DNA from 4 places in the Pseudomonas sp. NCHU5216 genome. Region 4 is predicted to be linked to each of the others. Evidence: riboswitches for the same ligand, from Rfam matches in the RefSeq annotation. Region 4 holds a riboswitch; each other region holds the start of a gene.
The links. Region 4 has a riboswitch for cobalamin ahead of cobO (cob(I)yrinic acid a,c-diamide adenosyltransferase). Riboswitches for the same ligand answer to the same signal wherever they lie in the genome.

Region 1 (5,558 bases), on a different contig from region 4:
CGGTGGCGCCGAAGGCCTGGCTGCCTTTGTCGCTGCTGAAGGCATTGAGCTGTTGCTGGATTTGACCCACCCCTACGCCGCGCAGATCAGCCATAACGCCGCGCGCGCCGCCGAACTGGCGGGTGTGCCCTGCTGGGCGCTGCGTCGTCCTGGCTGGCAGCCCGGTGCCGATGACCACTGGTGCGAGGTGGACGGCTGGGATGAACTGACCCAGGCACTCGCGCCGTTCTGCAGACCGTTCTTTACCTCCGGGCGTGAGCCGCTGGTGCATCTGCACGAGATCCCTGCGCATCAGCACTGGACGGTGCGCTGCCTGCAGGCCGAGCCGGCGCCGCCGCGCGCCGAGATCATCGGTGCACGCGGGCCGTTCTCGCTGGACGAGGAGCGCGCGCTGTTCGCCCGTATTCGATGCGACGTGCTGGTAAGCAAGAACAGCGGCAGCGCCTCCACTGAGCCCAAGCTGCAGGTGGCGCGTGAGTTGGGCCTGCCGGTGTTGCTGCTGCGCCGTCCCGAGTTGCCGGTGGTCACGCGCCAGTTCGCGGAACTGGATTCCCTGTGGGAGGCGCTAGCCGAATTAGCCGCGTAGGGTGGATCACGCTTTATCGATCCACCGCCTTGGTGGACGTGAAAAGCGACGTCCGCCCTACACGCGCTGTTAGACTGCCGGCCCTTTTGGAGACAGTCATGAGCCAAGCCCCCTACGCCCGCATCCTGTTTATCGGCCCCGGCCTGGGGCGTGGTGCCACCGCCGAGCGTCTGCAGCAGCGCATCGAAACGCTGCTGGGCGAGGCGCATCTGCATGACACGGAGCAGGACGGCTTCTGGCAAGCCATCATTGATGCGCCACGCCCACTGCTGGTGGTGGATCTGGAGCCGCGTGCCGATGCCGCGCACCGCGATTGGCTGCGCGAGCGCATCGCCGAACGCGGTAACGGGGCCGAGGTATTCGTGGTCTGCACGGCCATGGAAGATGCCTGGCTCGATGGCCTGGGCGCGCTGCTCGAACGCCGTGAAGCGCATATTCCCTGCAGCGATGTGCCGCCGGTGCCGGCGCACCATGCCTGGTCGCAGATTCCACCCCATGCGCAGCGCCTGCTGCTGTGCAACGGCCCACGCTGCACGCGCAAGGGCGCGCTGGGCCTGTGGAAAACCCTGCGTCAGCGGCTCAAGGCCGCCGGCAAGCTGGAATGCGCGGGCGGCGTGCATATCACCCGTAGCCAGTGCCAGTTCCCCTGCGACCTGGGGCCCACCGCGAGCCTTTATCCACAGGGTGAGTGGTATGGCATCCAGGATGAGGCAGCGGTGATCCGCCTGGTCGATGAGCGTCTGGTGGCGGGCAGGGCGCTGCCGGAATTGCGTATCGATGAGCTGGGCGGCAACTAGCCGCCATGGTGGACAAGCTGCGCGTTGTCCACCCTACGCCTGAGTCCAACCCACAATGGCCCCGCGCCTTGACTTGAACGGAGGCGGGTGGTCATATCCGCCCCGCTTCAGGTGTCTCACGCCGCCGCGCGTGAGGTGAAACGGGAAGTCGGTTGAAGTCCGACGCTGCCCCCGCAACGGTAAGCGAGCGACCGCATCGAAACGCCACTGTGCGCCACGCGCATGGGAAGGCGATGCGCTCATGACCCTCGCAAGCCCGGAGACCGGCCTGAAGTCGTTATGTCTGGCAACCCGCGGTGGGCGGGCGTTGACTCCAGTAGGGCGCCGCCGTGCCCCTGTCTGCTGTTGCGCATTTCCATCGGATTGCCGTGCCTTTTCCCTGACGATGGAACACTCATGGCGCGCCATTTCCGCTTCAAACAACCGATTCTGACCGTACCGGCCACGGCACCCGCATGCCTGCCTTTCAGGCTGCGAAGGTCGATAATGTTATGTTATAACAATTGCATTTCAGCCCTCGATTCACCGCGTAACAACGGAAGCTCAGCCGTGCGAAACCCCGCTCTTCATTGCGCCTGGTCACTGGCCCTGCTGTTCAGCAGCCTGGCTCTGGCCGACAAGGCTGTCGACTTGCCCGAACTCGATGTCCAGGCCAAGGCCGCCGAAGAGGGCGAGAGCGATCTGCGCACGCCCACCAGCAGTGGTTCGCGCCTTGAGCTCTCGGCCCTGGAAACCCCGGCCAGCACCAGCAGCCTGAGCGGCGCCGAGGTGCGCGGGCGCAACAACCGCAGCGTGCAGGACGCGGTCACCCGCACCCCCGGCATCACCTTTATCGGCACGCCCGGCAACGGCGGCACGGCGCTGTCGGCGCGTGGCTTCACGGGCCATGCGGCGACCATGCAACTCTACGACGGCACCCGCCAGTACGTCGGTGCCGGCACCGTGACCTTCCCGGTGGACACCTGGTCGGTGGCGCGCATCGACGTGCTGCGCGGCCCGGCCTCGGTGCTCTACGGCGAGGGTGCCACCGGCGCGGTGATCAACGTGGTGCCGAAAAAGCCCTTCGCCGGCCCGGTGGAGAATCACCTGCGCCTGGGTTATGGCAGCGATGACCGCCGCCAGGCCGCGCTGGATAGTGGCGGCTCGCTGAGCGATGCGCTGAGCTATCGCTTCACCCTCAACCAGCAGGCCAGCAACGGCTGGGTCGATCGCGGCGATTCCGACAGCCTGGCGCTGAGCGCCGCGTTGCGCTGGGAGGCCAGCGAAGACCTGAGCTTCACCCTGTCCCATGACCAGGGCGAGCAGCACCCGGAGCGCTACCTCGGCACGCCGCTGGTCGACGGCAAGCTTCGCGAGCGCATCCGCGAGCGCAACTACAACGTGGCCAACGCCGATATTCACTACAACGACCAGATCACCCGCCTGGTAACCGACTGGCGCATCAACGACGCGCTGACGGCCAACAACCAGCTCTACTACATCAAGACTCGGCGCTACTGGCGCAACAGCGAAGCCTACCGCTGGCAGCCGGGCGATACGGTCGAACGCGGCGACTTCTGGCGCATCAAGCACAACCAGGAGCAGCTTGGCGACCGCCAGAGCTTCAGCCTCGATCACGCCCTGTTCGGCCTCGACAGCCGCACGGTGGTTGGTGTGGATTACAACCATATCCGCTTCGCCCGCCACCACGACTTCGGCAATACCTTCACTGACAGCGTGCCACTGGGTCAGTCCGGCGGCGGCAGCTATCAGAGCACCGACAGCTATCGTCCACGCGAGCTGAATCTGGCTCGGCAGTTCTCGCTGTTCGCCGAGAACCGCACGCAACTGAGCGAGCGCCTGTCGCTGGTCACCGGCGTGCGCCGCGATCAGGTGCACCTCGAGCGCAGCAACCTGGTCGACGACAGCCGTGTCGACCGCAGCCTCACGGGCGACAACTGGCGTGCCGGGCTGGTCTTCGCCCTGACTCCGGAGCTGTCGCTGTATGGCCAGTACGCCACCAGCACCGAGGGAGTGAGCAATCTGCTGACCTTGAATCCGAGTCAGCAGCAGTTCGATCTGAGTGAAGCCAAGCAGACCGAGATCGGCCTCAAGCAGCTTTTCTGGGGCGGGCAGGGCGAATGGACGCTGGCGGCCTATCACATCGTCAAGGAGAAGCTGCTCAGCCGTGAAACCCCGACTTCGCCTACCGAGCAGATCGGCCGGCAATCCTCCGACGGCCTGGAAGCCTCGTTGGAACTGGCGCTGGGGCGTGGCTGGCAGGTGTCGGCCACCGCGGCTTTCGTGCGTGCCGAGTACGACGATTTCGTCGAAGGCGCTGGCGACCGCAGCGGCAATCGCCCGGTCGACGTGCCCAAGCGCAGCGCCAATCTGTGGCTGAACAAGGATCTCGGCAGCGGCGTGGAGGCCGGCATCGGCGCGCGCTACGTCGATGCGCGCTATGTCGATACGGCCAATACCGAGAAGGTGCCGGGTTACACGGTGGTCGATGCCAATATCGCCTGGCAGGTGCTGAGCGACGTGCGTCTGGGCCTGGAGTTGAATAACCTGTTCGACCGCCAGTACGCCACCAGTGCCAGCAGTGATGGTGAGCAATGGTATCTGGGTGCGCCGCGTTCGCTGTTCGTCACCGCTGACTACCGCTTTTGAAGTGCGCGGGGGGAGAGGTTCCGTGTCAGTGATTAGCACCTCCGGCTGGTCTTTCAGCCTGTTCTCGACGCCGCCGAGCCAGCGCACGGCGGCACCCGAGCCGCGCTTGCGCATCCGAGACCTGGCCTGGTCGCCGGACGGCCGGCGCGCCTTGCTCGAGGCCATCGACCTGGAGATCGGCGATGGCGAGCTGCTCGGCCTGATCGGCCCCAACGGCAGCGGCAAGACCAGCCTGCTGCGCTGCGCCTATCGCTTCCAGCGGCCTTGCAGCGGCAGCGTCGAGCTGGGCGGCGAGGCGCTGTGGCAACGCCCGCCGCGCTGGAGCGCGCAGCGCGTGGCGGTGGTGTTGCAGGAGTTCCCGCAGGACTTCGGCCTGCGCGTGCACGAGGTGGCGGCCATGGGCCGCACGCCGCACAAGGGGCTGTTCGACGGCGATGATGGCGAGGATCGACGCTTGGTGGATGAGGCGCTGGCGCGTGTGGGTCTGAGTGAGCGCGCGCAGCAGGATTTCGCCCGCCTGTCCGGCGGCGAGAAGCAGCGCGCCTTGCTCGCCCGCGCCCTGGTGCAGCAACCGCAACTGCTGATTCTCGACGAGCCGACCAACCACCTCGACCCGCGCTACCAGATCGAACTGCTACGGCAGATCAAATCGCTGGGCCTGGCGACCTTGGCCAGCTTTCATGACCTCAATCTGGCGGCGGCCTTCTGCGACCGCCTGTGCGTGATCGACCAGGGCCGCCTGGTGGCCGTCGGCACGCCCGCCGAGGTGCTTACCGCCGAGCTGCTGCAGCAGGTGTTCGGTGTGCGCGCGTTGGTCGACACCCATCCGCTGGCGGGTTATCCGCGTATTACCTGGATCCTTTGATGAAGCGCTCACCCACGGCTGAACCTGTAGGAGCGAGCTCTGCTCGCGAACTGTGGGAAAAGACAAAAGCTTCGCGAGCAAAGCTCGCTCCTACACTGGTCGGTGCAATCCTGTTGCCGCTGATCAACCCCGCCTGGGCCGTCACCGTCACCAGTTGCGACCGCCAGGTGAGCATCGACCAGCCGCCGCAACGCGCGGTCAGCCATGACGTCAATATGACCGCCATGCTCCTGGCTCTGGGCCTGAAAGAGCGCATGGCCGGCTATACCGGCATCAGCGGCTGGAAGACCCTCGATGCGAGCATGCGCACGCAGCTCGATGGCCTGCCCGAACTGGCCGCGCGTTATCCCTCGCTGGAAAACCTGCTGGGCGCTGGCACCGACTTCGTCTTCGCCGGCTGGAACTACGGCATGCGCATCGGCGGTGAGGTGACGCCGGCCAGCCTGGCGCGCTTCGGTATCCCGGTGTACGAGCTGAGCGAGTCCTGCGCCCATGTCATGCCGGGGCGCGTTGCCAGCCTCGACGATGTCTACACCGACTTGCGCAACCTGGGACGCATCTTCGCCGTCGAGGATCGCGCCGAGGCGCTGGTGCAGGGCATGCAGGCGCGGGTGGCGGCGGTGCAGGCACGCCTGGGTGAGCAGCCGATGCGACCACGGGT
Region 2 (5,558 bases), on a different contig from region 4:
TGGTGGAATTTCACCCGGCCTATCACGAGCTGATGCGCACGGCCATCGAGCAGGGCCTGCCTTCGCTGCCCTGGACCGACCCGCGTGCTGGCGCTCATGTCGCACGCGCCGGCCTCACCTACATGCACAGTCAGGCCGAGGCGGCCAGCGGCTGCCCGCTGACCATGACCTTCGCCGCCGTGCCGGCCATCCGCCTGCAGCCCAACGTGGCCGAGCAGTGGCTGCCGAAGATCCTGGCCACCGAGTACGACCCGCGCAACCTGCCGATGGAGCAGAAAGCCGGGGTCACCATCGGCATGGCCATGACCGAGAAACAGGGCGGCACCGACGTGCGCGCCAATACCACCCGCGCCTATCCCATCGGCATCGGTGGGCCGGGGCAGGGCTATGAACTGGTCGGGCACAAATGGTTCTGCTCGGCGCCGATGTGCGATGCCTTCCTCACCCTGGCCTACACCGACAAGGGCCTCTCCTGCTTCCTGCTGCCGCGCCACCGCCCGGACGGCACGCGCAACGCCTTCTACATCCAGCGCCTGAAGAACAAGCTGGGCAACTGGGCCAATGCCTCCAGCGAAGTGGAATACCGCGGTGCCTTCGCCTGGATGCTCGGCGAGGAAGGGCGTGGCGTGCCCACCATCATCGAAATGGTGGCCATGACCCGTTTCGACTGCATGGTCGGCTCCAGTGGCCTGATGCGCCAGGCATTGACCCAGGCCGCGCACCACTGCGCGCACCGCCAGGTGGGCGGCAAATTGCTGGCTGACCAGCCGCTGATGCAGAACGTGCTCGCTGACCTGGCGCTGGAAAGCGAAGCCGCGCTGGCGCTGTGCATGCGCATGGGCCGCGCGCTGGATCACCTGCATGACGAACAGGAAGACAAGTTCGCCCGCCTGGTCACCGCCGTGGGCAAGTACTGGATCTGCAAGCGCGCGCCGGAAATGATCTACGAGGCCAGCGAATGCATGGGCGGCGCGGGTTACGTCGAGGAAACCATCATGCCGCGCCTGTACCGCGAGGCGCCGGTCAACTCCATCTGGGAAGGCTCGGGTAACGTGCAATGCCTGGACGTGCTGCGTGCGCTGTCCAAGGAGCCTGGCGTGCTCGATGCCTTGTTCGCCGAGCTGGGCGACGGTCATGGCGATGCCCGCCTCAAGGCCCATATCCAACGCCTGAAAGCCGACTTCGCCGACACCGCCGACATCCAGTATCGCGCCCGCCAGCTCACCGAAGACATGGCCGTGGCATTGCAGGCCAAACTGCTGCTGGAGGCCGGCAACAGCGTGGTGAGCGACGCCTTTATCGCCAGCCGCCTGGAAGGCCATGGCCGTGTCTACGGCACCCTGCCGCGGGGCGTCGACGTTGAAGCGCTGCTGGCGCGTAGCACACCACACCTGGTCTGATCGGAGAGGCGCATGCAAGCTCATCCGCGTTACCGGGAGCTGGTGGAGCAGGGCTTCGCCAACGCCAACTTCATTCAGGATATGGGCATCCGCGCCAGCGCTTGCGGGCCGGGGTGGGTCGAGGCGGAGCTGGACATCCTGCCGCGCCACCTGCAGCAGAACGGCTTCATCCATGCCGGCGTGCAGACCACCCTGGCCGACCACGCCGCCGGCGCGCTGGTGGCCGACGGGCAGACGGTGCTGACCCTGGAATTCAAGGTCAACCTGCTGCGCCCGGCGCGCAGCAGCCGCCTTTACTGCCGTGCCCAAGTGCTCAAGGCCGGGCGCCAGGCCACTGTGGTCGAGTCCGAGGTGTTCGGCGAGGAGAACGGCCAGAAACGCCTGTACAGCAAGGCTTCGGTGACCATGGCGGTGGTGACGCTGGCAGAATCGTCTTGAACCCGTATCGACGCGCTATGCTGTGCGCGAAGGTTTGTCATGGGCCGCCCGCGGGCCTGATCGGCCTGCTCAAGCTGCCTCGATCTTTAACAAGGAACAGTTGGTAGATTTTTAGCGCCTGATTTTTCCTTTGAGAACAATTGGTTTCGCTAAGGATGTTCCCCGCGTGAGCGGGGATGAACCCGCGAAGCACCACGACGCACGAATCTTTATGAGCGAGCTCTGCTCGCGAGCCTGGGCGATCCAAAAAGCTCCGCGAGCAGAGCTCGCTCCTACAGGTCAGGCGTGTTCCCCGCACCAGCGGGGATGAACCTCCCGTCGGGCAGCAGCGCCTTCGACTACAGGCGTGTTCCTCACGCCGACGTAGCCAGGGGCTCAGGTCTAGTCGCGCGATGATGCAATGCACCGGCTATCCAGCCGGTGCATCAGGGGACATCAGTCTTCGCTTTCCAGTACGGTTCGTCCATTGAGCGCCTGGATCGGGCGGGCGTTCTTCGTGTACAGGTGCTGGAACTGCGCCAGTTGTTCGTGGGACAGCTCGACTGGCTGTTTGAGTACGCGCCATTGCACGTCCTCACTGCATGGCGGGGTGGTCAGCGAGCCGGCGAAGGCGTAGTAGCCCTGTTGCTGCGGCAGTACGGTTTGTGGGGCGAAGTTGCTTGCCAACTCGACTTTTTCCCCCACCTTGTCCGGCATGGCCTTGAAGACTGAGTCCAGTGCCTGGTTTTTCGCCCCTTCCTTGAACAGCACAGCCACTACCGCCAAATGACCATCGGTAGACTGGTGAACGAAGTGCGCCACCATCGGGAAACCCTTGCCTGCGATGTGCTCTTCGCTGGGTGTGTGGAAATGGAATTGCACCAGGCGGTAGGGTTTGCCGTCGATCTCGATGCTGCCTGCATTGCTCAGATTCACCTGGACGGTGTGACCGTTATTCACCACTTCGGCTGGGCTGGCCTGGTAGTTGAAGGCAATGCGAGGCAGCGCTGCGCGGGTGGCATGGCTGATGTCGATCGGCGATTGCGCATGGCCGAGTGCGCAGGTTTCGTAGCCTGGATCCAATTGTGCCCAGTGTTCGGGGCCTTCCTTGCCTTTGTAGCTCCAGTGCGGTTGCTGTTCGGCCGCCATGGCGCCGGTTGCGAACAGAGCTGTTAACGCAACGATCAGGGTCTTCTTCATGTGCGCTCTCGTTACTGGATGAGGGTTCTAAAGGCTCGCGTGGCCCGCAGCCGATGCGAGTTTGGAAATACTACGCATGGCTTGTAATAAAAAGTTACATCTGCATGGACGTGGTGTGACGCACCGCTTATTCGCAGCAGCTTCGGCTACGTTCAAGACAGTATCCGTTCAGGTGGCGAGACTTTCTGGCAGCGGGAGCATCTCGGCGCCTCGCGCAGCTAGCTGGCGTATGGGTGACAAGCTCGGATTGCCGACCAAGCACATCGCACAGGGCGGAGGTGGGCGGTGCCTTGAACGCGAGTACTGTCTTTTGCCCTGGCTGCGGAGTAAGGTTGCCACCGATGGTTCCTGCGCGCCCCGGTGCGTGTGGATGAAAAGGGAACAGGGTGCGGCGAATCTCGCCAATGCCCTGGCTGCCCCCGCAACTGTAAACGGCGAGCGATGCCCCTCATGCCACTGACTGCGGTCGGGAAGGCGGGCGGAGTGCCAAGCCGTGAGCCAGGAGACCTGCCATCGAACCCATCGATCCTCCAACTCGCCGCGCGGTGGGCGCGGCCAAGGAACTTGCATGCATATCGAACCGGGCGTCGTCGAAGGCGCCAAGATCTTCCTCAGTTACGCAACGGCAGTCGGCGCCTTCGGCCTGACGGCCAAACTGGCGCGCGATGCCATTCGTGATAACGGCGGGGCGGCTGCCCTGGCCCTGCGCAGCCTGCTGACCACCGCGCTGGTGTTCTGCTTCTTCGAGGTGTTGCCACACCATGCCGTGGGCGTTTCCGAGGTGCACCTGATCCTTGGCTCCACCCTGCTGTTGCTGTTCGGCGCCGGTGCCACCGCCATCGGCCTGGCCGCTGGGCTGCTGTTGCAGGGCCTGTTGTTCGCCCCGTTCGATCTGCCGCAGTACGGCATGAACGTCACCACCCTGCTGGTGCCGCTGTGGGCCATCAGCGTGCTGGCCAAGCGCATCGTCGCGCCAGGTACCGCCTATGTCGACCTCTCCTACAAGCAGGCACTGGCGCTGTCGACCGCCTATCAGGGCGGCATCGTCGCCTGGGTCGGCTTCTGGGCCTTCTATGGTCATGGCTTTTCCAGCGACAACCTGGCAGCCGTGGGCAGCTTCGGCCTTGCCTACATGAGCGTGATTCTGGTCGAGCCATTGATCGACCTGGGTGTGCTGGCCGGGGCCAAGGCGCTGGCGCGTTTCAGTCAAGGGCCGCTGTTCAACGTGCGTTTGCATCAGGCGGCTGCCAGATGAGGGGCGCGGCGACCGAATTCTTCGGTCGCCGCGCTATGTTTTGCCGCGAGGTTGCAGGCAAGATAGGGGCGTTCGTTCAGTCAGGAATACGCCCACGTGAAAGTCTGTTCCGATGATTTCGTCGTTGTTCACACCCCCGAAGAGGCGGTCGACCGCCTGGCCGCGTTGTATGAGGAAGCCACCGGCGCTCTGAGCCAGGCCCTCAAGCGCTATCTCAAGGCGCGCGTGCGCCCGGATGCCGACGAGCACTGCCTGTTCCGTTATCCCGAATTGCGCCTGGCCTACCTCTGTCAGGGCGAGGTGCCTACCACCGTGCGCGCCTATGCCAAGATCCAGGTGCCGGGCATCTACGCCATCACCGTGACCCAGCCGGCGGCCTTCCGCAAATACCTGCTGGAGCAACTGCGCCCGCTGATGAACGACTTCACCCTGCGCGTGGAGGTTGGCCGCAGCCAGCAGAACATCCCCTATCCCTATGTGGTCGAGGGTGGCGATGAACTGGCCGGCAGCGGCGTGACCGCCGCCGAACTGGCGCGGGTGTTCCCCAGCACCGACCTGTCCGCCGCCACCGACGGCACTGCCGATGGCCTGTACGACTGGGAGAACATCGACCCGCTGCCGCTGGCGCTGTTCGACGCCGCGCGCACCGATTTTTCCCTCAAGCGCATCCAGCACTACACCGGCGGTGACTGGCGCCACGTGCAACCCTGGATTCTGCTGACCAACTACCACCGCTATGTCGACCAGTTCATCCGCCATGGCCTGGACATGCTGCAGACTGACTCGCGTTTCACCCGCATGGTGTTGCCGGGCAATGTGGTGGTCGAGCGCGGCATGGCCGAAGGCGAGATGCAGGCGATCATCGAGAACGTGGTCTGGCACCGCTACCAGATGCCGGCCTATCACCTGCAGGCCGAGGACGGCCATGGCATCACCCTGGTCAATATCGGCGTTGGCCCGTCCAACGCCAAGAACATCACCGACCACCTGGCCGTGCTGCGCCCGCACTGCTGGCTGATGATCGGCCACTGCGGCGGCCTGCGTCAGTCGCAGACCATCGGCGACTACGTGCTGGCTCACGCCTACATGCGCCGCGACGGCATTCTCGATCGAGTATTGCCGCCGCATATCCCGCTGCCAGCGCTGGCCGAGGTGCAGCAGGCGTTGCAGGAGGCAGCCAAGCAGGTCACCGGCGAGCAGGGTGACGAGTTGAAGAAGCGCCTGCGCACCGGCACCGTGCTGACCTACGACGACCGCAACTGGGAACTGCGCTGGGCCCAGGAGCG
Region 3 (5,558 bases), on a different contig from region 4:
ACGAAAATTCACCAGCGCCGCCTCGCTCTGAATGGTCACGGCATTGGCCAGCAGGCGCCCTCCCGACTTGAGCGCGGCCCAGCAGGCATCCAGCACGCCTGATGCAGTAACGCCGCCGCCGATAAAGATGGCATCCGGCGCCGGCAGCCCGGCCAGCGCCTCGGGCGCATGCCCGGCCACCAGTTGCAAACCGGGCACGCCAAGGGCATCGCGGTTATGGCGGATATGCGCCTGACGTCCCTCGTTGGCCTCGATGGCGATGGCGCGGCAGGCCGGGTGCGCGCGCATCCACTCGATGCCGATGGAGCCACAACCGGCGCCGACATCCCACAGCAGCTCTCCGGGCAGCGGCGCCAGGCGCGCCAGGGTAACCGCGCGCACATCACGCTTGGTCAGTTGGCCGTCGTGGCGGTAGGCGTCGTCCGGCAGGCCGCAGGTCGGTGGCAACAGCACAGCTCCGGCGTCGGCCATGCATTCGATGGCCAGCAGGTTGAGGTCAGCGCCGCGCGGCAGGTTCCAGCTTGCGGCCAGGCCATCGAGGCGGCGTTCCTCAGGGCCACCCAGATGCTCCAGCAGGGTCAGGCGGCTGGCGCCGAAACCACGCGCGCGCAGGGCGTCGGCGACCTGCGCGGGTGTATCGCCATCGGCACTCAGCACCAGCAGGCGCATGCCGGGGAAGAGTTTGCCGTTGAGCGTGGCCAGGGGCCGGCCGACCAAGGAGACCACTTCCACTTCCTGCAACGGCCAACCCAGACGCGCCGCCGCCAGCGACACCGAGGACGGCGCCGGCAATACTCGCAGTTCGTCGGCAGGCACCTGGCGCGCCAGGCTGGCGCCGACGCCGTAGAACATCGGATCGCCACTGGCCAGCACACACACCGCCTCGCCACGTCGCGCCAGCAGAGGCGCAAGGTCGAAGGGGCTGGGCCAGGTTTCCCGTGCGCCGCCAATGCACGGCGGCAGCAAGGCCAGTTGCCGCGGCGCACCGACGATGCGCGTGGCCGCCAGCAGGGCGCGGCGCGCGGCCTTGCCCAGACCGGGATAGCCGTCTTCGCCGATGCCCACCAGGGTCAACCAGGGTTTCATCCACCTTCCTCGCAAGTAGCCGACAGGGCGCGTGTCGCGACGCCGGGCAAAGCGGGCATAATACAGCCTTCGTCGGTGCCCCTTATAAAACGGGCCTAAGAGGGAATCCGGAGCGATCTCTGATCGCGACCGAGCTGCCCCCGCAACTGTAAACAGCGAGTCCAATGCAATCGGCCACTGGGAACAGGCCGTTGAAAAACGTAGGCGAGGCAGGCAAGACAAGGCGCAACGACCAATGGGAGTAACAGCCAACGGCTGGCCCGAAGGGTGAGCGCTAGCGAATCAAACGGCCGAAAAAGCGCAGTTTACGTGTTGTAAATGAGCATTTTGACTGGGCTCGCACGCGAGGCCGTTTTTAACGCAGTATTGCCAACGTAGGTAGTTTTTCAACGGCCTGTTAACCGGGAAGGCGCAGCGGATCAAGACCTGTCAGCCAGGAGACCTGCCGACGAACGCTGGTCGCGAGTGCCAACATCGGGCGGGGTGTACCGATGCCATGGAATCCCCCGTGGGTGGATTCCGCTGGTTCGGTCGCCGCGTCGTTAGCCACAGGTGACCCTTTGCCCACGTCCGTCCGCCCTTCCGCCTGCCCCGGCCTGCTGCGCATCGTCCCCGCGCTGGATGGCGGCATCTGCCGCATCAAGCTGCCCGGTGGCGTGCTGCGCAGTGCCCAGGCCCGCGCGATTGCCCAGGCGGCACGGCAGTGCGCCAGCGGCGTGCTGGAGCTGACCAACCGCAGCAACCTGCAGATTCGCGGTGTACTGCCCGGCCAGGAAAGCGCGCTGATCGATGCCCTGCTCGGCGCCGGGCTCGGCCCGCGAGTGGCGGCCGCCGATGATGTGCGCAACCTGCTGCTCAGCCCCGCCGCCGGCCTCGACCCGCACATGCGGATGGACGTGCGCCCGCTGGCCGGCCAGTTGCTCGACCTGCTGCAGGACACCCCAGCGCTGCATGCCCTGTCGCCCAAGTTCGCCCTGCAACTGGACGGCGGCGAAGCCCTGGCCATGCGCGAACACCCCCATGACCTGTGGCTGGCCGCCGAGGACGAGCAGCATCTGCTGCTGGGTCTGGCCGGCTGCCCGGTTGACGCGCCACTGGCACGAATCGAAGCGAGCCAGGCGGTCGAACTGGTGCGCCAGCTCCTGTTGCTGTTTCTCGAACTGGCCACGCCCGAACAGACGCGCATGCGCCAGTTACTGACGCAGATACCCTCAGCCGAGCTGTTGCAACGCTTGCAGGCTCGTCTGGATTTCCCCCTGCAAGCGGCAGCGCCCCGTTGGCAGCCCAGCGCTACGCTCATGCGCCCACCAGCCGGTATTTATCCACAGGTGCAAAGTGGCCTGTACATGGTCGCGGCCGGCGCCCAGCTCGGTCGCCTGCATGCCGAACAACTGTTTGCCCTGGCTGAACTGAGCGAGCGATATGGCGACGGCGAGTTGCGCCTGACGCCCTGGCAGGGCCTGCTGCTGGGCAATGTGGCCGAGGCCGCGGCCCACGAGCTGCTGACGGCGCTGGCGGAACTGGGCCTGCTCACCCAGGCCGACGAGCCCTTGCTCGGCCTGGTTGCCTGTACGGGCTCGGCCGCCTGCGCGCGCGGCCTGGCCGACAGCAAGCACCACGCCCTGCACCTGGCCGAGCTGCTGCGCGCAAGCGGCACGCGCCCGCAGGTGCACCTCAGCGCCTGCCCGCGCAGTTGCGCCAGCGCCCGGGTGCAGCCCTACACCCTGCTGGCCAGCACGCCCGACCATTACCAACTCTATCAACGCACGCCCGAGGCGCCCGGTTTCGGCCGTCTGCTGGTGCCGGCCCTGACCATCGACGAGGCCGGCGCCTGGTTCGCCCGCCAACACCCCGCAGGAACCCCCGATGCTTGATTACATCCGCGACGGCCAGGAAATCTACCGCCGCTCCTTCGCCACCATCCGCGCCGAAGCCAACCTGGCTGGCATCCCCGCCGACCTGGAAAAACTCGCCGTGCGGGTGATCCACGCCTGCGGCATGGTCGACGTGGTGGAGGATCTGCGCTTCTCCCCCGGCGCTGGCGCCGCTGGCCGCGCCGCCCTGCTGGCCGGCGCGCCGATTCTCTGCGATGCGCGCATGGTTGCCGAGGGCATCACCCGCCCGCGCCTGCCGGCCAACAACCCGGTGATCTGCACCCTGCACGATGCCGGCGTACCGGAATTGGCCCGCGAAGTCGGCAATACGCGCTCGGCGGTGGCCCTGGAGCATTGGCGCGAACACCTCGAAGGCAGTGTGGTGGTGATCGGCAATGCCCCCACTGCACTGTTCTACCTGCTGGAAATGCTCGATACCGGTGCGCCGAAACCGGCGCTGATCATCGGCATGCCGGTGGGCTTTATCGGCGCGGCGGAATCCAAGGACGCCCTGGCCGCCGACAGCCGTGGCGTGCCCTACGTGATCGTGCGGGGCCGGCGTGGCGGCAGCGCCATGGCGGTGGCGGCGGTCAACGCCCTCGCCTCGGAGGTGGAGTGATGGCTGGCCGTCTGCTTGGCCTCGGCGTCGGCCCCGGTGACCCCGAGCTGCTTACCCTCAAGGCCCTGCGCCTGCTCAGATCGGCGCCAGTGGTGGCCTACTTCGTGGCCAAGGCCAAACACAACGCCGGCCATGGTGGTAATGCCTTCGGCATCATCGAGGCGCACCTGAGCGATACCCAGCAGCGTCTGCCGCTGGTCTACCCGGTGACCACCGAGAAGCTCGCCCCACCACTGTCCTACGAGGATGTGATCGCCGACTTCTACGACACCTGCGCCGAGCAGATCGCCCGGCTGCTGGATGCCGGCCAGGATGTGGCGGTGATCTGCGAGGGCGACCCGTTCTTCTACGGCTCCTATATGTACCTGCACGACCGCCTGGCCGACCGCTACCAGGTGGAGGTGGTGCCCGGCGTGTGCTCGATGCTCGGCTGCGCCTCGGTGCTGGGTACGCCGCTGGTGTATCGCAACCAGAGCTTGAGCGTGCTCTCCGGCGTACTGCCGGAAGAGGAGCTGGAACAGCGCCTGCGCGACGCCGAAGCCGCCGTGGTGATGAAGCTGGGGCGCAACTTCGACAAGGTGCGCCGCGTGCTGCGCAAGCTGGGTCTGGATGGCCGCGCCCATTACGTGGAGCGCGCCACCATGGCCAATCAGAAAATCGTGCCGTTGGACGAGGTGGAGCCGATGGATTCGCCGTACTTTTCCATGATTCTGGTGCCTGGGCAGAAATGGCGGGGGTGATTGATTCCCTGTGGGAGGGCTTCAGCCGCGAAGCGCGTTCACAACTGAAGCGGAGTGCGGCCCAGCCGCCCCTGGATTTCGTAGGGTGGATGACGCTTTTTTCATCCGCCATCGTGCCGGTGGATGGGTGAAGCGTCATCCACCCTACGCGGTTCCACACCCCGCAGATCGCACGTAGCCCGGATGCAATCCGGGAAACCCATTCCCCGGATTGCATCCGGGCTACAGGATATACCGCATGAACATCGTCATCCTCGGCGCCAGCGCGCTGGCCACCGCACAACGCCTCAAGACGCTTTATCCACAGGCCGTGATCCATGGCCTGCGCGGGCGCGCCGATGGCGCCGAGCGCCACTACGACGAGTTCGGCGAGCACCTACGTGCACTGTATCGCGCCGGCCAACCGCTGGTGGCGCTGTGCGCCGCCGGCATCGTCATTCGCAGCCTCGCCGCACTGCTGGCAGAAAAGGGCGCCGAGCCGCCGGTGCTGGCCCTGGCCGAGGACGGCAGCGCCGTGGTGCCACTGCTCGGTGGCCTGGCCGGGGTCAATCGCCTGGCCCGCGAGATCGCCGCACACCTGGGCGTGGCGCCGGCCATCACCACCAGTGGCGAACTGCGCTTCGGCACCTGCCTGCTGGAACCGCCGGCCGGCTACGCCCTGGCCGACCTGCAACAGGGCAAGCGCTTCGTCAGCGATCTGCTCGGCGGCGAAACGGTACGCATCGAAGGCCAGGCGCCCTGGCTGGAGAGCGCGCAACTACCTGTGGATAACGCCGCCAGCCGGGTTATCCACATCACCGCACAGGCACGTCCGGCCCAGCCTGACGAACTGCTGATCCACCCGCGCTGCGCCGCCGCACTGATCCACCGCCCCGGCTCCGACCTGCCCGCTCGCCTGCAACAAGCGCTGAACGCTGCCAAGCTGGCGCCGCAAGCGCTGGCCTGCCTGCTGGCGGACAAAAGCTGGATGGCCAATACCGAACTGCACGCCGCAGCAGCCGAGTTGGAACTGCCGCTGCGCTTTATCCACAGCACCAGCGAGCTGCCGCCCGAGCACCATATCGGCGAAGGCCTGCGTCTGCTGCTGGCCGAACGCCCGCTGGAGATCGAGCGCCTAGGCCAGCGTCGCGGCAAGCTGAGCGTGGTCGGCCTCGGCCCTGGCGCCGCCGAGCATATGACCCCCGCCGTGCGCCGCGCCCTGGATGAGGCCGAAGACCTGCTCGGCTACGACACCTACGT
Region 4 (5,558 bases):
GACCTTGAGTTGCATGAATTCGTCACTGCGTTCGCCCAGTGCCTCGGCGGTTTGCACCCGCTCGGCCTCCACCAGGGCATGGATCTCTTCACGCAGGTGGCGATCACTGATGCGCATAAAGCGCCAGGGTTGCATCAGCCCCACACTAGGGGCGTGATGCGCGGCTTCCAGCAGACGCGCCAACACCTCGGCGGGCACCTGCCCCCCTGCAAAATGGCGCATGTCGCGGCGTTCGGCAATGGCGCGGTAAACCGCCGCGCGTTCCTCGGGCGTGAAGGCCTTATCGGTCATGGCTGTAACAGCGCGGCGGCTGCCTCCGGGTTCGACGGTAGGTAGAAATGGATATAGCTGGCGGTCAGCCGCCCCAGGCGATACACCGCCTCGGCCACCGCCTTGCCATTCGGGCATCGGCCCAGGGCAAGGGGCGCCAGGGAACTGTCCAGCCGCGAATGATGATAGCTGTGCCCACGCAGCTTGCCTTCCGGCAGCGTCACTTCCTGCAAGGCCAGGGCGGTCAGCCGGGGCTGTAGCGCCGCGTTGCCGCTGAGCAGGCCGAGCATCTGGCCGCTGACGCCTTGCTTGTCGCGCAGCTCATCGAGCAGGTAGAGCATGCCGCCGCACTCGGCCAGCAACGGCTTGCCCGCCTGGTGATGGGCACGAATCGCCCTGGCCATGGCCTGGTTGCCTTCCAGCTCGGCCAGGTACAGCTCGGGGTAGCCACCGGGCAGGTAGAGGCTGTCCACGTCCGGCAACTGGCTGTCGAGCAATGGTGAGAAATACTGCAGCTCGGCGCCAAGGGCCTGCAGCAGATCGAGATTGGCCTGATAGAGGAAGGCGAAGGCGGCATCACGCGCCACCCCGATACGTACGCCGGCCAGCAGCGGCACTGGCGGCGCTTCCTGCGGCGGCGCGGCGAAGCTGACAGGCGCCGGCAGATCGACGTCGGCGCTGGCCGCCAGGGCATCGGCGGCGGCGTCCAGGCGCGCATCCAGGTCGGCCAGCTCCGCCGCTTGCACCAGTCCCAGATGGCGGCTGGGCAGTTCCACCGCAGCGCTGCGTGGCAAGGCGCCGAACCAGCGGATAGTGGCCGGCAAGGCATCACGCAGAATATCGCCATGGCGATTGCTGGCCACCCGGTTGCCGAGCACCCCGGCAAAGGGCAGATCGGGCTGGAAGGTGGCCAGGCCATGCGCCAGCGCACCGAAGGTCTGGGCCATGGCCGCACCGTCGATCACGCCCAGCACCGGCACGCCGAAATGCCGGGCCAGGTCGGCCGCCGAGGGTTTGCCGTCGAACAACCCCATCACCCCCTCGATCAGGATGAGGTCGGCCTCGCCGGCGGCCTGCCACAGCAGGCGACGACTCTCCGCTTCGCCGACCATGGCCAGGTCGAGCTGGTACACCGGCGCACCACTGGCACGGGCGTGGATCATCGGGTCGAGAAAGTCCGGGCCGCACTTGAATACCCGCACCCGTCGCCCCTGGCGCCTGTGCAAGCGCGCCAGGGCGGCAGTCACGGTGGTCTTGCCCTGGCCGGAGGCCGGCGCGGCGATCAACAGGGCCGGGCAGTGATGCGAACTCATCAGTATTCGATACCCTTCTGCGCCTTCACCCCAGCCTTGAACGCATGCTTGACCAGGCTCATGTCGGTGACCGTGTCGGCGGCCTCGATCATGCCCGGCAAGGCGCCGCGCCCGGTCACCACCACATGCTGCAACAGCGGCCGCGCCTCGATATCGGCCAGCACCGCGTCCAGCTCCAGGTAACCGTGCTTGAGGGCGATGTTCAGCTCGTCCAGCACCACCAGGCCGATGGCTTCATCGTTCAGCAGCTCACGGGCCATGGCCCAGGCCTGCTGCGCCTTGGCGATATCGCGCTGGCGATCCTGGGTTTCCCAGGTGAAGCCCTCGCCCATCACGTGGTAGCTGACCTCTTCGGGAAAACGCCGGAAGAAGGCCTCTTCGCCGGTGCTGGCGGCGCCCTTGATGAACTGCACCACGCCGACCTTGAGGCCATGGCCGAGGGCCCGCGCGACCATGCCGAAGGCGCTGCTGCTCTTGCCCTTGCCATTGCCGCTGTGCACCAGCAGCAGGCCGTACTCGTCCTGGGCCTGGGCGATCTTTTCGTCGATCAGGGCTTTCTTGCGCTGCATGCGCGCCTTGTGGCGGGCATCGCGTGCGGCCGACTCGCTCATGCCGTGCTCCTCTTGGTCAGACGCCCGCCTCGCCCTGCCCGAACGAGGGGCGGCGCGGCAAGGTAACAGTCAGGGAAGCTGGCAAGGGCGAATCCTCCATCACTGATCCGGGCATTTCATGGCGGGCAGGCGGAGGCAGGAACGCAAGCGCCCCCGCACGGGCGGGGGCACAGGCCGGTCAACGCCCTCCGCGCTGCCGTGAAACTGCTACAGGCCGGTCTCCGGGCTCGTGAGCGAAGCCAATGGCTCGACGCCGCGCCTTCCCGTGCCTAGGGTCTGTTGCGGCGTTCGACTCACCTACCGTTGCGGGGGCAGCGCCGGCTTGAGCACCGGCTTCCCTGTTTCACCCCGGCACCGTCACGGATGACGGCGCGGGGCACCTGAAGCAAGGCGCGCAGGTTAGAGCCAGGGCGTCCCGTGCGTCAACGCTCGGTTCAGCGCGCCGCATCCGGGCGCGCACGCGGCCCCGGCAGGATGCCGTTGTGCATGTTGCTGGAAAGCAGGCGGAAGCTGGTGATACCGGCGATTTCATGGCCGCGATCACTCAAGGTATTCACCACCTGATCGATCAGCGCCACCACCAGCATGCCAACCAGGCCACCGCCGTTGTTCTGCTGCTGTTCGGCACTGCTGGCGCGCGCGGTGCCTTCCCAGAGCAGCTTGCCGTTACGCAGATCCACCAGCTTGGCGGTGGCGGTCACCGCCACTTCGCTGGCGATGATCTTGTAGCTGCTGCCGTATTCGGTGACATCCAGATACAGCACGCTGTCGGCACCGAAGATCTCGCGCAGCTTCTGCGGCGAGGCCTGGCGAACCTCCTCGGCATTCATCAGGCCGTTCTGCTTGAAGGTCTCGTCCACGACAGCCACCGGCATCACGTAATAACCGGCCTCGCTGAGCGGCAGGGTGACCTGCGAATAGAAGCTGTAGGACGCCTTGACGTCCGGCGACTGGTTCACCGGCGGCAACACCAGGATCGACGCCGGCTTGCTTTCCAGGAAAGCGCTGTAGTCGTAGGACTTGGGTGCAGCACAGCCGCCGAGGATGGCCAGGCAGGCCAGCAGCGCGGCGGCTTTCAGTGCAGCGAAGGAAAAGATCGTCTTCATTGGTCGAATTTCCGCATCAGAAAGTCCATATAAGTGGCGGACTCGGGGTACAGGGCCTTTTCGGTCTCGAACTCCTGGCGCACCTGGTCGAGCTTGCCGACATCGGCATAGAGCATGCCCAGATGGGCATGGAAGCCCGGCGGCAGTGCGCGATCGCTAGCGCGTGCCTTCTGCACGCTGGCTTCCAGCGCGGCGATCTGCTCCTCGGTGCTGCTCTGGTTGTCGAAGCGTTGGTAGACCTGCTGCTGGTAACCATCCCAGTAGTACAGGGGCTGCGGGCCACTGGTACAGCCACCCAGCACGCCGAGTACTAACATCCCGGAGAAAACGGCCAATCTGCGTGCAATTGTCATGCTTGCGAAGTTCCTTTTACTTGGTTGGATTCCATGCGCCACTGTCGACGCCATTGACCAGGTTGTTCACCGCCTCGCGGATGGCCAGGTCGAGCACCTTGCCATTGAGGGTGGAGTCGTAGCTGGCGGTGCCACCGAAACCGACGATCTCGCGGTTGGACAGGCTGTATTCACCAGCGCCCTGGGAGGAGAACACCACTTCGGAGGTTTTCACGTCGACGATGTTGAGGTTGACCTTGGCGTAGGCGATCTGCTGCTTGCCACGGCCGAGAATGCCGAACAACTGGTGATCGCCGACTTCCTTGCGACCGAACTCGGTGACATCACCGGTGACCACGTAGTTGGCACCACGCACCTGCTGCGCCTGCTTGGAAAAACCGGACTCCTGCTGCAGCTCGGCCAGGTTGTCGCGGTCGAGCACATTGAAGCGATTGGACTGTTGCAGGTGCGTGATCAGGATGGTCTTGGCCTGCCCGCCGAGGCGGTCGACGCTGTCGGTGAAGATGCCGCGCATGTAGCTGGAACGATTGTCGAACTTGCCGACGGAAATCGGGCTGCGCGGCCCAGCGTAGGACACCTGGGCGGTATTGACCTTGGCGACCTCCAGGGTACGCGACTGCTCCGTGGCGCAACCGCCGAGCAACATCAGCAGCGCCGCAAGGCTGCCGATAAGGGGCTTGTTCATACGAACCTCATGCAAAGAAAAACGGCCTTTCGGCGAATGCCGACTGACCAGAGCTGGCGAAGGGAAAAGCGTTGGGAGTGGGTTGGAACGAAGGCATGCGATATCGAGTCTTCCATGGCCGGGGGCTTACGACGAAACCCTGGGGAGTGCATCCTGCAAGCATGGCGATTCTAAACAGGCGACAGGCACTTTGCCAGCATCGCATATGACGCAGTTCACGAAATCGATCAGGCACCCTCAACGGCCCGCCCGGACAGGCCCGATGCCTGTGATGGCACGATGCGGCAACAACCCCTAAACTCTTTTACGACACGCATCTGGTTGCAGATCGCCGAAGGGCGAACAGAGCACGATTTATCTCAGGAGCGTGAAGCCCATGCAGTCCCCGGACACCCCCGAATCGCGGCCACGCCCTTTCGCCCAGGCCTGCCTGCCGCTGTTACGTCTGGCCTGCGCCCAGACCGGCGCGGACGGCGCTCTGCTCATCGAAGGGCCGCCCACTCAGGAGCGGATCAGCGCCTGCGTCGGTCAGACCATCGACGGCAATATCCGCCTGGGCCTCAATGCCTGGCCAGCCACCAGACACAGCCTCGCCTTCAGCGAGCTGCCAGCAGCCTCCGACTGGCATTCACTGCAAACTGCACACGGACTGCAAAGCCTTACCCTGTTGCCGCTGCTGGGTGACCAGGCCCTGCTGTGTCTGCTCCATCGCCAACCACCCGCCAATCTGGACGACGCCAGCCTGGCGGATCTCCAGGCCAGCCTGGAAAATCTGCTGGCACAGAGCCTGGAGCTGCACAGCCTGCGCCTGAGTGAACAGCGCATGAGCCTGGCCATCGATGGCAGCGACACCGGCATCTGGGACCGCGACCTGCGCAGCGGCAGGATTCACTACTCGACGCGCTGGAAGGCCCTGCTCGGCTACGCGGACGACGAGATCGGCGACGACATCCAGGACAGCTATGCCCGCGTCCACCCCGACGACCTACCGGGCGTGCAGCGCGCCATCGCCGATCATCTGCAGCAACGCAGCGCCAAGTACCAAGTGGAACACCGCATCCGCCACCGCGACGGCCACTATGGCTGGGTGCGTAGCTGCGGCAAGGTGGTCGAACGCGACACCGACGGCACGCCTCTGCGCATGGTCGGCACCACCACCGATATCAGCGCCCTGCGTGGCCTGGCAGAACGCTTGCAACAAAGCGCCGAGATGATGAGCG

Region 1: another riboswitch for cobalamin. It lies ahead of ACSVIK_RS07460 (TonB-dependent receptor); the one in region 4 lies ahead of cobO (cob(I)yrinic acid a,c-diamide adenosyltransferase).
Region 2: another riboswitch for cobalamin. It lies ahead of ACSVIK_RS15560 (energy-coupling factor ABC transporter permease); the one in region 4 lies ahead of cobO (cob(I)yrinic acid a,c-diamide adenosyltransferase).
Region 3: another riboswitch for cobalamin. It lies ahead of cobG (precorrin-3B synthase); the one in region 4 lies ahead of cobO (cob(I)yrinic acid a,c-diamide adenosyltransferase).

The regions. Positions count from the first base shown of each region.
Region 1 covers NZ_JBQLIX010000006.1:192,908-198,465, forward strand. The annotation lists gene ACSVIK_RS07450 (cobalt-precorrin-6A reductase) at 1-586, shown strand, start outside; gene ACSVIK_RS07455 ((2Fe-2S) ferredoxin domain-containing protein) at 685-1,383, shown strand; cobalamin riboswitch at 1,476-1,669, shown strand; gene ACSVIK_RS07460 (TonB-dependent receptor) at 1,933-4,032, shown strand; gene ACSVIK_RS07465 (ABC transporter ATP-binding protein) at 4,091-4,897, shown strand; gene ACSVIK_RS07470 (ABC transporter substrate-binding protein) at 4,897-5,558, shown strand, end outside.
Region 2 covers NZ_JBQLIX010000021.1:13,457-19,014, forward strand. The annotation lists gene ACSVIK_RS15545 (acyl-CoA dehydrogenase family protein) at 1-1,400, shown strand, start outside; gene ACSVIK_RS15550 (PaaI family thioesterase) at 1,413-1,838, shown strand; gene ACSVIK_RS15555 (carbonic anhydrase) at 2,274-3,017, opposite strand; cobalamin riboswitch at 3,343-3,546, shown strand; gene ACSVIK_RS15560 (energy-coupling factor ABC transporter permease) at 3,586-4,272, shown strand; gene amn (AMP nucleosidase) at 4,369-5,558, shown strand, end outside.
Region 3 covers NZ_JBQLIX010000006.1:187,094-192,651, reverse strand. The annotation lists gene cbiE (precorrin-6y C5,15-methyltransferase (decarboxylating) subunit CbiE) at 1-1,086, opposite strand, end outside; cobalamin riboswitch at 1,143-1,337, shown strand; gene cobG (precorrin-3B synthase) at 1,647-2,960, shown strand; gene ACSVIK_RS07435 (precorrin-8X methylmutase) at 2,953-3,579, shown strand; gene ACSVIK_RS07430 (precorrin-2 C(20)-methyltransferase) at 3,579-4,319, shown strand; gene cobJ (precorrin-3B C(17)-methyltransferase) at 4,558-5,558, shown strand, end outside.
Region 4 covers NZ_JBQLIX010000044.1:31,037-36,594, forward strand. The annotation lists gene bluB (5,6-dimethylbenzimidazole synthase) at 1-291, opposite strand, end outside; gene ACSVIK_RS22540 (cobyrinate a,c-diamide synthase) at 288-1,583, opposite strand; gene cobO (cob(I)yrinic acid a,c-diamide adenosyltransferase) at 1,583-2,194, opposite strand; cobalamin riboswitch at 2,390-2,593, opposite strand; gene ACSVIK_RS22550 (DUF799 domain-containing protein) at 2,629-3,300, opposite strand; gene ACSVIK_RS22555 (DUF4810 domain-containing protein) at 3,297-3,653, opposite strand; gene ACSVIK_RS22560 (CsgG/HfaB family protein) at 3,670-4,338, opposite strand; gene ACSVIK_RS22565 (sensor domain-containing diguanylate cyclase) at 4,715-5,558, shown strand, end outside.